One region of the Oleiphilus sp. HI0066 genome, then DNA from elsewhere that is predicted to be linked to it. Evidence: predicted binding sites of a transcription regulator. Region 1 holds the regulator's gene; the other holds the start of a gene.

Region 1 (7,619 bases):
ACAGGTCTTATTACTTGCACTGTACCGGTAAGTCTCGCAAAATGCGCGCTTTAACAAAACCTTATAAGAGCAATACCCATTGTTAGTATTCAGTTTAGCCGTAATTATCGGTTTGATAATTTTAATTTGGAGTGCGGACAAATTTGTTGAAGGTGCGGTAGCCACGGCACTCAACCTTGGCATGACACCGATGCTTGTTGGTCTAACCATCGTCGCATTTGGCACATCCGCTCCCGAGCTTATCGTATCAGGCATGGCAGCCCTCGAAGGAGCCAGCACACTCGCCGTTGGAAACGCTTTCGGCTCCAACATTGCGAACATAGCACTAGTGCTCGGTGTAACTACGCTCATTTCTGCTATTCCGATTAAGCTCGGAATACTAAAAATTGAACTACCTATACTTTTGATCGCAACAGCGCTCGCAACGATTGTTATCATTGACGGCCTGCTCGATTTCAACGATGGCTTGATCCTTATTGGCATACTCCTCATCTCGCTCATCGCACTCGCTAAACTCTCTTCCTCTTCTTCAGAATTACCTGAGGAAGTACAAGACAATGAACCCATGGCTCAAACCAAAGCGATCACGATTTTGGTCGGAAGCATTGCAGCCCTTATCTTAAGTTCAAGAATGCTCGTTTGGGGGGCAAGTGGCATAGCAAGTTCGCTTGGAATTAGCGATTTGATCATCGGTTTAACCATTGTCGCGATAGGTACAAGCTTGCCCGAATTAGCGGCATCGATTGCTAGCGCATTGAAGGGTCACCATGACCTTGCTCTTGGCAATATCATCGGCTCTAACTTATTTAACCTACTCGCAGTGCTAGCCATCCCAGCACTGATTGCACCGCCATTTATCGAGCAAGCAAACTTGATTCGCGACTATGGATTCATGTTCACGCTCACTTTCGGCCTTGCTCTTGTATGTTTTATCAACCACCTCTTTAAACGAGAGAAAATTGGAAAACTTGCCGGCACAGTGATGCTAAGCAGCTATATTATCTACCTATTCGTTCTTTATCAGGATTCAGCCAGCACAATTGCATGAATTATATAGACTCTGGAAAACGTACAATTGAAATCGAGCGCGATGCAGTAAACGCTTTGCTCGAACGAATCGATAGCTCATTCGAAAAAGCTTGTGAGTTAATGCTTCAGTGCTCTGGCCGAATTGTTGTGACAGGCATGGGCAAATCAGGTCATATCGCCAACAAAATTGCAGCCACTTTAGCAAGCACAGGCACACCTGCATTTTTCGTTCACCCCGGTGAAGCAAGCCATGGCGATCTAGGCATGATCACCAAACAAGATGTTGTGCTTGCCATTTCTAACTCGGGCCAGACGGAAGAAGTGGTAACTATTCTTCCTCTAATCAAACGCATGGGCGCGCCACTCATCAGCATGACAGGCAAGCAAAGCTCCGCACTCGCGACAGCTAGTGATGTTTCATTAGATATAAGCATCAGCAAAGAAGCTTGCCCCCTGGGACTTGCCCCAACATCAAGTACAACCGTGACGCTAGCCCTTGGTGACGCGCTTGCTGTTGCACTTCTTGAAGCTAGAGGCTTTTCAGAAGAAGACTTTGCCTTCTCTCATCCAGGCGGAAGCCTTGGGCGTAAGTTGCTATTGACTGTGGAGCAACTGATGCACACAGGTGACAGAATTCCAGAAGTCAGCCCTGCTACACCCCTGACCGAAGGGCTATTTGAAATATCGGATAAAGGCTTTGGCCTCACAGCGATTGTGAATGATGCTAACGAGATTCAAGGCCTCTTCACAGACGGCGACCTTCGACGCGCCTTTGATGACAAGCTAGATCTTCACAACACAGAGATCTCAAAAGTAATGACCAAGAACTGCAAAACGATTCAGTCTAAGGCGCTCGCCGCCGAAGCATTGCAAGTCATGGAAGAATACAAGATCACAGGGCTTTTGGTATCTGATGAAGAGAACAAACTAGTTGGCGTGATCCATATGCACGACCTTTTGAAAGCGGGTGTCGTATGAACCATTCAATAAACGAAGCAGCGAAAAATGCTGCAAACAAGATCAAACTTTTAGGTCTCGACGTTGATGGCGTATTAAGCGACGGAAAAATTGTTTTTTCTGCTCAAGGCGACGAGCTAAAAGCGTTTTGCACACTCGACGGCCACGGCATTAAGCTCCTCCAACAAAACGGTATTGAAGTTGCCATTATTACGGGCAGGAACTCGCCTCTTGTCGCCCGCAGAGCAAGAGACTTAGGTATCAAGCATTTAGTTCAAGGACGCGAAGACAAAAAGATTGCACTTGATGATATTCGCCAAGAATTGGGACTCGACTGGGAGCAATGCGCCTATATGGGAGATGATTTGCCTGACCTATCTGCCATCAAGCACTGCGGCCTTGGCATCACCGTCCCGAACGCGCATAGCTTTGTGAAAGAACATGCAGACATGTGCACACAAACAAGCGGAGGCCATGGCGCCGTAAGAGAGGCATGCGACTTCATACTATCAGCGCAAGGTTTACTCGACGACATTCATCAATCATTTTTAAAAAAGTGATATGAGCAAAACCTTTAAACGATCAAAATTCTCATTATTGGCGGTCATCTTACTGGTCGGGGTAAGCCTGTTCTACACCAGCGACATTACACAAACTGAGACGCCAGAACTATTCAGCAATGAAAAGAAACCTTTTGCTTTCGCTAACAATACCTACCTACGGGAATTCGGAGAATCAGGCGAACTAGAACTAGAAGTCAAAGCAGATAAGTCTCTCTACTTTAAAGATGATGCCCTGATTACGACAGAATCTCCAACCATTTGGTATACCAATGAGCAAGGCGACAAATTAAGACTTAACGCAGAATCAGGGCAATTTAACGCCGATACTGGAAACCTATATCTAGAGGATCGGGTCAAGCTTTCTCGTACTAGCTCAGAAGGACAAATCACAACAATCCTTACCCAAGACCTGAATATCGATACACGCAATGACTTTATATCTACTGATCGCGAAGTTAGTATTACTCAGGATAAAAGCACGCTTAAATCTATCGGATTAGAAGCATCGCTCAACGATCGAAAAATCGAACTCTCTCAACGCGTTAGAGGTATTTATGACTTGGCGAATTAATAGCCTAGCTCTAGTCACTTTATTTTTACTCACTGCCACGCACAATGCTCACAGCATTGACGTAGATCGAACCCAACCTATTGAAATTGAATCCGACAGTGCCGTGATCGATGATTCACAGGGTTTTTCGACCTATCGCGGCAACGTTATCATTCGCCAGGGTTCGACAACACTCACCGCAGATAACATCAGTGTTTTTGCTCGTGAACGCGCCGTAACACAAATCATTGCGAATGGTACACCCGCGACATTCAAGCAAACAGACGCCAGTAGCAATATTCAAAACACCAGCGGCCAAGCTGAACAAATCACGTATAAAGCAAAAGATGCTGTTTTGATTTTTAACGGCAACGCCACACTCGCCCAGGACACCAATTCGTTTTCCGGAAATCGCATTGAATACGACATCATGGACAAAGCAATTCGCGCCAAAGGGGATCAAGATAGTGGCAAACGAGTGAAGATTCAGTACTTCCCTCAAGCATCTGAGCCTTCAAGTGAAAACTCCGATTCACAAACCAACGACAATCTAGACCAAGCGAATCCTAATGAAGACACTTCAAGCTAAGCATCTTGCTAAAGCCTACAAAAAACGACAAGTTGTTATCGACGTATCGCTTGAAATCAAAACAGGACAAATTGTTGGCTTGCTTGGTCCGAACGGCGCGGGTAAGACTACCTGCTTTTACATGATCGTTGGCCTAGTATCCAAGGATAAGGGCCAAATCCTCATTGATGACAGAGACATTAGCAACATGCCAATGCATGGGCGCGCAAAAGCCGGTATTGGTTACTTACCACAAGAAGCATCAATATTTCGAAAACTTACTGTATATGAAAATATTCTGAGCGTTCTGCAAACGAGAAAAGAATTAAGCAAGGCCGAACAACGCGAAAAAGCCGATCAATTACTAAAAGAATTTCATATAGAACATATTCGCGACAGCCAAGGTATGGCTTTATCCGGGGGCGAGCGCCGTCGCGTCGAGATTGCGAGAGCTCTCGCAATGGAGCCAGATTTCATTCTACTAGATGAACCTTTTGCAGGGGTTGATCCAATTTCAGTAAGCGACATCAAGCAAATAGTGCGACAAGTTCGCGACCGAGATATTGGCGTACTTATCACCGACCACAACGTGAGAGAGACCTTAGACATTTGCGAACAAGCCTATATTGTTGGCAATGGACACATCATTGCATCAGGCTCGTCTGAGCAAGTATTAGAGAACAAAAAGGTGCGCGAGGTTTACCTTGGCGATGAATTTACAATTTAAAACCAAATTCCCTGTGCAATTACCAGTGAAAAAAGGTTTAACTAAGTTCATCAAAAACTCGTTCAAATTCTTCTCGGAAGTTCTTAAAATAGAAGATATGACATTACGTGCTGGACAAGCACATAGAGAATTCGTTCGACAATGACAAAAACACTGAAAAAGTTAGGATGACCGACTGATGGTAATGAAGGCATCCCTACAACTCAAAATGGGGCAAAGTCTTACAATGACGCCCCAGCTGCAGCAGGCTATTAAACTGCTTCAGCTATCGACTCTAGATCTTCAGGCGGAAATCCAAGAAGCATTGGAATCAAACCCAATGCTAGAAATGATTGAAGACAGTCCTGAGACGCCAAATAGCGAGTCAGAGCAAAATTCAAAAAATGAACAATCTAGCGAAGTATCAAATTCAGAAGTCGAGCCATCACGAGATCTTCACGAAAGCGAACGCGATGAATTTAGCGATTCGATACCAACCGATTTACCTGTCGATACTGCATGGGAAGACATCTACCAAACAAGTGGCCCAGCAAGCTCTGGCACAATGCCAGATGAGAACGACAGCGATTTCGAAAGCAGAAATTCAATTAGCGAGTCTCTGAATGATCACCTGCTATGGCAACTTAATCTAACACCATTTTCTGACCGCGATCGTTTAATTGCAGAAACAATTATTGATGCGATTGACATGGAAGGCTATCTACAAAATACCATTGAAGATATTCATCAAGGTCTATTTAACGAAGAAGATGAAGATCCAGTCGAACTAGAAGAAGTTCACGCAGTTCTGAAGCGTGTTCAACATTTTGACCCAGCAGGCGTGGGCGCAAAAGACCTTCAAGAATGTCTAATGCTTCAGTTACGTCAACTAGATCCCGACACTGAGTGGCTACCGCAAGCCAAGCTTGTCGTCAGCCACTATATCAATCTGCTGGGTAGTCGCGATTACGCACAGCTCATCAGAAGAAGTCGTCTTAAAGAAGACGATTTGAAAGAAGTTCTTCGCTTGATCCAATCGCTAAACCCTCGCCCAGGCGAGTCAGTGATTCAAGCGGAACCAGAATACGTTGTTCCCGACGTCGTGGTGAAAAAGGTAAATGGGCGCTGGAAAGTAGAGCTCAATCCAGAAATCGCACCTAAGATTCGCGTAAACAACAGCTACGCTGGCTTTATAAAACGTGCAGATAATAGCAACGACAACAACTTCATGAAGGACCAACTTCAAGAAGCTAAGTGGTTTATAAAAAGCCTCCAAAGCAGAAACGAGACTTTGCTCAAAGTTGCAAGCAAAATTGTTGCACATCAACAAGGCTTTTTAGACTATGGTGAAGAAGCAATGAAACCGCTTATTCTCCATGATATAGCCCAAGCAGTTGATATGCATGAATCCACAATTTCTCGCGTAACAACGCAAAAGTATATGCACACACCGCGTGGCATCTTTGAGCTGAAGTACTTCTTCTCAAGCCATGTTGGGACGACTTCTGGCGGCGAATGCTCATCGACGGCAATACGCGCTATCATTAAAAAATTAATTGCTGCTGAAAATCCTAAGAAACCTCTTAGCGACAGCAAAATTGCAGACCTACTCAAAGATCAAGGCATTAACGTTGCTCGCCGTACTATTGCAAAGTACCGCGAAGCGATGTCAATCCCGCCTTCTAACGAAAGGAAGCGTTTAATGTAAGAAGCTGTATATTCGCAAGACTTGTTAGAAGCATCCGCGGAAATTTCTTCCGCAAAAAACCAACAAGGAGACATTTATGCAAGTAAACATCACCGGTCACCACGTTGAACTAACAGATTCAATGAAAAACTACGTTACTGACAAGCTAGAGAAGCTTGAGCGTCACGTGGACGGTATAACAAATGTGCAGGTCACCCTTTCAGTGGAAAAGCTAAGACAAATTGCGGAAGCCACACTTCACATTAGCGGCGCAGACATTCACGGTACTGCAGAAGACGAAGATATGTATACATCTATCGATAAGCTTATAGACAAGCTTGATCGACAGATACTGAAACACAAAGAAAAACAAGTTGCGCGCTCGCATGGGGCCGTGTAGCTACTCGTAGTATTGGAAGAAAAATGAACGAAGGTTCAATTACTATTAGCTCTATTCTTGTTCCGGGACTGACTCGCGTCAGTTTCCCGGGCACTAGCAAGAAAAAAACACTAGAGCATATCGCAGCTGCAATTTCACAAGAAATCCCCGAGCTGTCTGAAGAAGATTTATTCGAAAATCTAATTGCCCGTGAGAAATTAGGTAGCACTGGAATCGGACAAGGAATTGCCATCCCTCACAGCAGAATGTTGAGATGCTCAAAAGTCATAGGCGCATTATTTACACTTGAACAAGATATCGCGTTTGACGCAATCGACAACCAACCAGTTAATCTACTGTTTGTTCTGATCGTTCCTAAAGAAGCAAGCAGCGAACATTTAGAGTTACTTAGCCAAATAGCGGAAAGATTTAATGACTCTTCTTTTTGCAATAAACTACGTGCTGCATCATCTGATTCTGAGCTTTATACGTTAATGACTGAAAGCTAACTGCCTTACTGTGGAGGCACCATGAAACTCGTAATTATTAGTGGCCGATCGGGCTCAGGTAAGAGTACTGCCCTCCATGTTTTAGAAGACTTAGGCTATTACTGCATCGACAACCTACCTGTCGGTTTGCTCTTAGAGCTTGGCTCACAATCAGCAAGACAAACAGATGAGCGCTTGGCAAAAGTTGCCGTGAGCATTGATGCCCGCAACCTACAAAGCGGCATAGAAAACTTCCCTGCTTTTTATCAAGCCTTTCAAAATCAGAATATCGAAACAGACATTATCTTTCTTGACGCGGATAGCGAAACACTCATAAAGCGCTTTCATGCGACACGAAGAAAACACCCTTTAAGCTCTCCCGACATTTCCTTAAGCGAAGCCATCAACAAAGAGAGCGTTTTATTAGAACCCATTTCCAGGCAGGCTGACCTCAATATAAATACAAGCGACATGTCTTTGTATGAATTGCGTGACCATATCAAACTACGAGTAGCAGGCAGAGCTACACAAGAAATGGCCCTACTATTCCAATCGTTTGGATTCAAACACGGCGTGCCTAGCGATGCAGATTATGTTTTTGACGTTCGATGCCTCCCTAATCCGTACTGGGACCCATCTCTACGCGTATTCACGGGGCTCGACAAACCTGTTGAAGATTTCTTAAGTTCACA
Region 2 (7,619 bases), on a different contig from region 1:
TTGATTGCCTAGCCCGAATTTGTCAGCAGGGAATGGCGAATAAATTCTGCTTACGATGGGTAGGATAAAACCAATATTGACGCGAATTTTTAGTCCATCCGCAAGGCGTGGCCATCGCTTCCAGTAGGGCGCGCTCGCGGCAACAAATACTGCACTTTTAAGCTGCTCGCTCGAAGGGGCTAAGGCGAGTAGTTGTCCGCCAATACTATGGCCAATGAAATACACCTGATCGGTCTTTGATATGGCATAACGCAGCACGCCTTCTATGTCTTGTGTTCCCCACTCACTCAGCTCAAAGTCTTCTCGCGTTAGCGATTCGTTATCGCCCGTTCCTCGATAATCAAAGCAAAGCACTTTATAGCCTTGTTTGACAAAGAACTCGGCCATTGGCCAATAAAAACTTTGGTTTACACCGAAGGCACTTGCAATAACGATGGTGCCGAGTGGGGGATTTTCAGGGCTAAATTCACTGATCAATAACGATGTATGATCTCGGCACGTGAGGGTAGTGGTTAATTTCATAGGAGGGCTGACAGCTAAGGAATTTGTTTTGCGTCAGCTTACCTAAGTATCGTGCGTCAAACTAGCGTTAATATGCGATTTTAAAGATGAGCAAGGCGATGCAGATAATGGTTCCTAACAAAGGGTAAGCGGGTGTTTTTAACGTGAAGTCTTTCGTCATTTTGTTTCGTCTGAGTACAACCAAAGATGCGTTCACGAGAGTAAAAACACACAGCACAATAAAGCTTCTGTAAGAAGCAAGTGTGACGAGCGGTAGCGCGAGGGCAAACATTAAAACTACCCCAGTTACGGCGAATGTCGCGAACCAAGGTGTTTTGGTTTTCTCAGAAATGAGGCCAAATACTTGTGGTACACGTTGTTGATTCGCCATGCCGTAAAGTACGCGCGATGCCATAATAATTTGGGTGAGAACCCCGTTGATAATGGCAAATAAACTGATCACTGAAATCCATTTTCCTAGATTAGTGTCATAACGTTCTAACAGTGCTCTTAAAGGGGCCTCTGAATTGGCTAATTCTGCCATTGGCATGGCTAGTATGGCCACAACCGCGACAGCAATGTAGATCACCGAAGATATTAACAAAGCGAGAATAATCGCACGCGGCATCGTGCGTTCAGGTTCTTTGACCTCTTCAACAATATTGACCATGTCTTCAAATCCAATGAATGCATAAAAGGTTAGAAAAGCACCGGCTAAAATTAAACCGAAATCATTTGTCGAAGTCGGAACAAATAGTTCGTTGAGTGAGGTGGTTGTGAGTTCGACCTGACTGCCGCCATAAAAAACGACTAAAGCCAGACCTGATATCTCAATAAGGGTGACGATTGTTGCGGCCCATAGTGATTCAGCAATGCCATAAAAAGCGATCGCACTCATTTCTATCACCACGATACAAATCGCAATCCAACTTTCGATTGGATAAAAAGACTGCAAATAGCCAACGAAGCCATTGGCGAGCGTTGCGCAAGACACAATGCCCGTAAAGACCACGAGTAAGCCAATGACACGCGTTAGAAAGGGTTGTTGAAATGCCGCATCAACATAATGCGTTTCACCCGAGCGTTTGGGAAACATGACAACCAGCTGGCAGTAACTGAGTGCCGTAATCCCTGCAACAATAGCTGCGACCAAGAATGCAAGGGGGGCGAGTGTTCCTGACGTTGCGGCTATTTTCCCGACAAGAACATAAATTCCTGCACCGAGTATGGTTCCCAAACCATGGAAGAGAAGTAGAGGAAGATTGGCTTTTCTTGAGAGCGTTTGTTGTTCGTTCATGCTGATCAACACTGATTATTTTTTACAGTATTTCAAAGCATTGCAATCCGGTACTTGAGCTATCTCAAGTCAAAGCCGATTCATATTACTCAGGCGATGTTTTGGAATTTCATTTTTCACTTGTCATGGATGGTACGCGTTCGCTCATGTCGAAATAGAGTGATGAGTTATTTTGGTGCGCAGTGTTATGGTGCGCATAATTCTGGTGCTCGAGCGCATCGTTTACTGAACTAGATTAGGCCTCAGTATTTTTTAAATATATGAAATATATAAAAAAATACTCCTTGGCGCAGCGTTTGCAACTCACTACCTGTCCGTACCCTTGTCATACCGGGCAACACAATTTGGTTTTCAAATAGAACGCTAGGGTTCCGGTTAAGCAAAATAAGGCAAACAGCCAATCGCTTAACGACTGGTCCGAGAGCATTCGACCTCTCCTCTGAGAAGAGCATGGGTTACACGGCGGGATAAAAGCCCGGGAGACTTGCTTGGTGTATGCCGAGGGTACTCCGTGTAATACAAACAAAAAGAGAGGTAATCCATGAAACGTATCGCAGCACTTCTTCTTGCGTTCTCACTTTCATCTGTCTCACAAGCTTCTGATAGCTTCAAAATTTGCTGGTCGATTTATGTCGGCTGGATGCCTTGGGCGTATGGCGCCGAGCAAGGCATCGTGAAGAAATGGGGCGACAAATACGGTATCGATATTGAGGTCGTTCAGATTAATGACTACATCGAGTCGATCAACCAATACTCTGCAGGCGAGTTCGCGGCTTGTACGATGACAAACATGGATGCCCTTACGATTCCAGCCGCAGGTGGTGTAGATAGCACGGCGCTCGTAGTTGGTGACTTCTCAAATGGTAACGACGGTATCGTGTTGAAAGGCAAAGATTCCCTAGCTGACATCAAAGGCCAAAACGTTAACTTGGTTGAGTTGAGCGTATCGCATTACTTGCTAGCACGTGGTCTTGAAACGGTTGGTTTAACCGAAAAAGATCTCACTGTTGTGAATACCTCTGATGCAGACATGGTTGCTGTTTATGGCACAGATGACGTTACATCGGTTGCAACATGGAATCCCTTGCTCAGCGAAATCGAAGCGATGCCAAACAGCACTAAAGTATTCGACTCTTCAATGATTCCAGGTGAAATCATCGATTTGCTTGTGATAAATACAGAGACCTTGGCTGCGAACCCTGATCTTGGGAGAGCTTTAGTGGGTGCATGGTACGAAATCATGGGCTTAATGAGTGGCTCTGATGATGCAGCGACTTCAGCAAAAACGTACATGGCAGAAGCATCAGGTACTGACTTGACTGGTTATGAAGCACAGTTAGCAAGTACTGAAATGTTCTACACGCCAGCGCAAGCTCTTGAACTAACAAATAGCGATGCTCTTGTGAGCACCATGGAAAATGTTGCGGAGTTTTCTTTCAAGCATGGCTTGTTAGGTGAAGGTGCTCCAGATGCAGGATTTATCGGAATTGAAATGCCAAAAGGTACCTTCGGTGATGCATCAAACGTGAAGTTCCGTTTTGACCCAAGCTACATGCAGATGGCTGCTGACGGCAAGCTATAGAGCATAAACGAATGCCTGTATTGATGTGAGGCCAAGGCCATGAAGAAACTGATAAACCAGACGCCAGATAGAACATTCAAAGTGTTCTTAGGCTTGCTACCTTTCGTGCTAATGATCGTGCTTTATATGGTGAGTTCGGATGCGCGTTTAGAAGTGAATCCTAATGACAAGCTCCTCCCGAGTTTTAGTCAGATTGGAGATGGTTTATCAAGAATGGCCTTGGAACCGAGCAAGCGCACAGGCGACTATGTTTTTTGGCAGGACACAGCGAGTAGTCTCACACGTCTTGGCCTAGGTGTATTAATCGCTGCGGCCATTGGCTTGTTTGTTGGAGTAATAACGGGCGCTTTGCCTTTGTTTACCGCTTGGGTATCTCCTTTACTGACGGTTGTTTCACTGATTCCTCCTTTAGCCATCCTGCCAATTTTGTTCATCGTTTTTGGTCTAGGTGAGCTCTCGAAAGTTGTCTTGATTGCCATCGGCATTACGCCGTTTATTGCGCGTGATATTCAACGACGAACACAAGAGATTCCGCCCGAGCAACTCGTTAAAGCACAGACTTTAGGTGCCAATACGAGTCAGATTTTAATGCGTGTGGTACTGCCACAAATCCTTCCAAAACTGATTGATGCAGTGCGCTTATCGTTAGGTGCTGGGTGGCTGTTTCTGATTGCTGCTGAAGCCGTAGCCTCAACCGATGGGCTTGGTTACCGCATCTTCTTGGTAAGACGTTATATGGCGATGGATGTGATCTTGCCGTATGTCGCATGGATTACTGTGCTCGCGTTCTTTATCGATCAAGGCTTAAAGCACTTGAACAAAACGTTGTTCCCTTGGAATGAGAGAGCATAAGACAATGAGCATGATTGATTCTTCAGCAATAGAAAAAACGTCTGATACCCCGATGCTTCAGGTGAACAAGGTTTGGAAAACCTATGGCGACAATGTCGTTCTTGAAGGGCTCGATGTTACCGTACAGCAGGGTGAATTTGTCACCTTAGTTGGCACGTCTGGCTGCGGCAAAAGCACCTTCTTAAACATGTTACTGGGAACTGTTGAGCCAAGCCGCGGAGAAATCTTGCTCGATGGCAAACCTATCCCGAATGAACCCGGAGCTGATCGGGGCATTGTGTTTCAGCAGTATTCGGTGTTTCCGCACATGACGGTTTTAGAAAACGTTGTGACAAGCAAAGGTTTTCAGCGTAAAGGTTTTACGGGTTTGCTGTTCGGCAAAGCGCGAAGAGAAGCGGTAAAAGAAGCCTTAGAAATACTAGATCAAGTTGGCTTGAGTTATGCGGTCGACAAATACCCGCATGAGTTATCTGGTGGCATGAAGCAGCGTTTGGCCATTGCACAAGCCTTGCTTGGTAAACCGAGAATTCTGTTATTGGATGAACCTTTTGGTGCGCTTGATCCGGGTATACGTGCAGATATGCACGCATTGGTGCTCAAGCTATGGAAAGAGCACAAGCTGACTATCTTCATGGTCACACATGACCTGAAAGAAGGTTTTTATCTTGGCACACGTTTGTGGGTCTTCGATAAGTTACGTCATGACGAGCAAGCGCCTCAGCGCTTTGGCGCGGGCATTACCTACGATTTGGCGGTAGGACAGGTTGATCATGACCTATATCGAGAAATCGATGATGACATTCGGCCTGTTCCGCAACAGGTTGCATAAGCCTATTTAGATCGAAGTAATAAGAGACATTAGCAATCAGTCGTGTTTTGCGCGGCTACATCTATTAAAAAAGAAAGTAAGGACAAGTTATGAGCGAGTACATCCGTTCTATTTCTTACACCACTCAAATTGCGGAAGGCTCACATTGGTCTTTTCGCTTACGTAAAGGCACGATTTTACGACTAACAGACTTACTTGGCGGCGCCAACGTTGGAATGTTGTTTTATAACCCCGAGGACTTATTAGAGCGCTACAACGCGCCTGATACCCTCAAGTGCCAGCACACATTTAAACTCACAAAAGGCAATTGCTTGTATTCAGATATGGGGCGAATTTTCGCTTCGATCGTTGAGGATTCTCTCGGCTGGCACGAATCAGTTTGTGGTAATTCTCATGCCTCTCATATTGAGGCGCGCTGGGGTGCGCGTGACTATCAAACAGATCGAAATGATTGGCTGCAAAATGGGCACGACGCGACCTTAGTAGAGCTTGCGAAATATGGTTTGGGCCCCGCAGATTTGGCGGCAAACATTAATTGGTTTAGTAAGGTCTCGGTAAATTCTGAAGGTCAGATGGCACTTGATGCCTCGGCAGATACACAAGGTGCTTCAGTGACTTTGCGTATGGAGATAGATTCCATTGTTGTGCTGCATACCTGCCCACATCCTTTAGATCAGTCTTCAAGCTACCCAACAATGGACGTAAAAATTGAATTGGGTGAGGCATTGCCTGTCACCGAAGATGATTACTGTAAGAATTTCCGCCCTGAAAATGGACGAGGATTTGCAAACAATGCCTTGTATCAGTTGGGCTTAGGGGGCACGCCATGATTATTGAGAGCACATTACTTCCTGAAAATGCACTGACCCGACAAGTGGTTGATGCAGGGGACTATTACATTGGTGTGGTCAATGCGGGAGAAATCATCCGTATTCTAGACCTAGAAGGCAACCAAGCCGCTGACACCTTGTTTTTTAATGCACACAACCCGACTGAACGTTACAGCGCGATGGATACTGTGCGCGAGCAGGGTGCTGTTTACCTCACTGCAGGTTCAGAGCTTCGATCAAATTTTAATAACGTGATGCTTGAAATTGTTGCTGACACTTGCGGTCGTCACGACACCCTTGGTGGTGCTTGTGCGACGGAAAGCAATACTGTGCGCTATGACCTCGAAAAGCGTTGCATGCACGCCTGTCGTGATAGCTGGATGTTGGCGATTGCCGAGAATCCTCAGTACGGAATTACGAAGCGCGATATCAGTCATAACATCAATTTCTTTATGAACGTCCCTGTCACAGAAGAGGGCGATTTAACCTTCGAAGATGGTATTTCTGGCGCTGGGAAATATGTCGAGCTACGCGCCGAGATGGACGTGGTGGTGCTTATTTCGAATTGTCCGCAACTTAACAACCCTTGCAATGGCTACAACCCCACGCCTATTGAATATTTAGTCTGGTCGAGCGCGGCCTAAACGCACAGCAACCTCAGTGGACGACCACTGTTGTATTTTCATGCGGGACGGCCCGACACGATGATCTATGTTCAACAAAGTATTGATTGCGAATCGTGGAGCTATTGCCGCACGCATCATTCGCACTCTGAACGAATTGAATGTCGCGTCAGTTGCGATCTACGCGCAGAGCGACGCCCAAAGCCTTCATGTTCGTCAAGCTAGTGAGTCTTACTGCTTAGGTGATGGCCCTGCCGCTGACACCTATCTTGATATCGATAAAATTATCGCCATTGCCAAAGAGTCGGGTGCACAAGCGATCCACCCCGGATATGGTTTTCTTAGCGAAAACCCGAGATTTGTAGAGCGTTGCGAATCTGAAGGCATCGCGTTTAGCGGGCCGACGCCAGAACAGATTCAAGTCTTTGGACTCAAGCACAAAGCGCGTGAGCTAGCCCAAAAAGCAAACGTACCCTTGTTATCGGGGTCGGAATTATTACCAAGCTTGGATGAAGCGCTGCGTGTTGCTGAAAACATTGCTTATCCGATCATGCTCAAAAGCACCGCTGGTGGCGGTGGCATCGGCATGCAAGTGTGTTTAGGTCCTGAAGAACTCGAGCAAGCTTATGATTCTGTAAAACGACTTGGTGCGAATAACTTTGCGGATGATGGTGTTTTCATCGAGAAATTCATTGCACGCGCGCGTCATATTGAGGTTCAGGTGTTTGGTGATGGACAAGGCAATGCCTTAGCCATTGGAGAGCGCGATTGCTCTAGCCAGCGTCGTAACCAAAAGGTCGTGGAAGAATGTCCTGCGCCAAATTTACCCGCAGAGCTTGCAGCAGAGCTGCATCAAACCGCTGAGGCTTTATTGTCTCAGGTAAGTTATCGCAATGCAGGCACGGTTGAGTTTCTTGTTGATGCCGATACGCACCAATTCTATTTCTTAGAAGTGAATACCCGCTTACAAGTTGAGCACGGTGTTACCGAAGAGGTCTTCGACATCGACCTCGTCGAGTGGATGCTAAAACTCGCATCTGGAGAAGACATTGATCTTGCCAATAAACGTAAGAATTTGAAGGCGCATGGGCATGCTATTCAAGTG

The links. The regulator sigma-54, encoded in region 1, starts transcription at its own class of promoters, with help from an activator protein. The targets are predictions, from matches to a motif close to TGGCACNNNNNTTGCTNT.
Region 2: the regulator sigma-54 is predicted to act here: its motif matches at 2,084-2,101, upstream of A3738_RS11400 (putative urea ABC transporter substrate-binding protein).

Annotation. Positions count from the first base shown of each region.
Region 1 is NZ_LWFH01001211.1:17,218-24,836, reverse strand. Features, by position in the region: gene A3738_RS16700 (calcium/sodium antiporter) at 80-1,048, shown strand; gene A3738_RS16695 (KpsF/GutQ family sugar-phosphate isomerase) at 1,045-2,007, shown strand; gene A3738_RS16690 (HAD family hydrolase) at 2,004-2,546, shown strand; gene lptC (LPS export ABC transporter periplasmic protein LptC) at 2,548-3,120, shown strand; gene lptA (lipopolysaccharide transport periplasmic protein LptA) at 3,104-3,688, shown strand; gene lptB (LPS export ABC transporter ATP-binding protein) at 3,669-4,394, shown strand; gene A3738_RS16670 (RNA polymerase factor sigma-54) at 4,579-6,081, shown strand; gene hpf (ribosome hibernation-promoting factor, HPF/YfiA family) at 6,158-6,460, shown strand; gene ptsN (PTS IIA-like nitrogen regulatory protein PtsN) at 6,484-6,948, shown strand; gene rapZ (RNase adapter RapZ) at 6,970-7,619, shown strand, end outside.
Region 2 is NZ_LWFH01001000.1:17,117-24,735, reverse strand. Features, by position in the region: gene A3738_RS11410 (alpha/beta fold hydrolase) at 1-522, opposite strand, end outside; gene A3738_RS11405 (APC family permease) at 590-1,798, opposite strand; guanidine-I (ykkC/yxkD leader) riboswitch at 2,151-2,282, shown strand; gene A3738_RS11400 (putative urea ABC transporter substrate-binding protein) at 2,340-3,380, shown strand; gene A3738_RS11395 (ABC transporter permease) at 3,420-4,232, shown strand; gene A3738_RS11390 (ABC transporter ATP-binding protein) at 4,243-5,061, shown strand; gene A3738_RS11385 (urea amidolyase associated protein UAAP1) at 5,151-5,891, shown strand; gene A3738_RS11380 (urea amidolyase associated protein UAAP2) at 5,888-6,535, shown strand; gene uca (urea carboxylase) at 6,603-7,619, shown strand, end outside.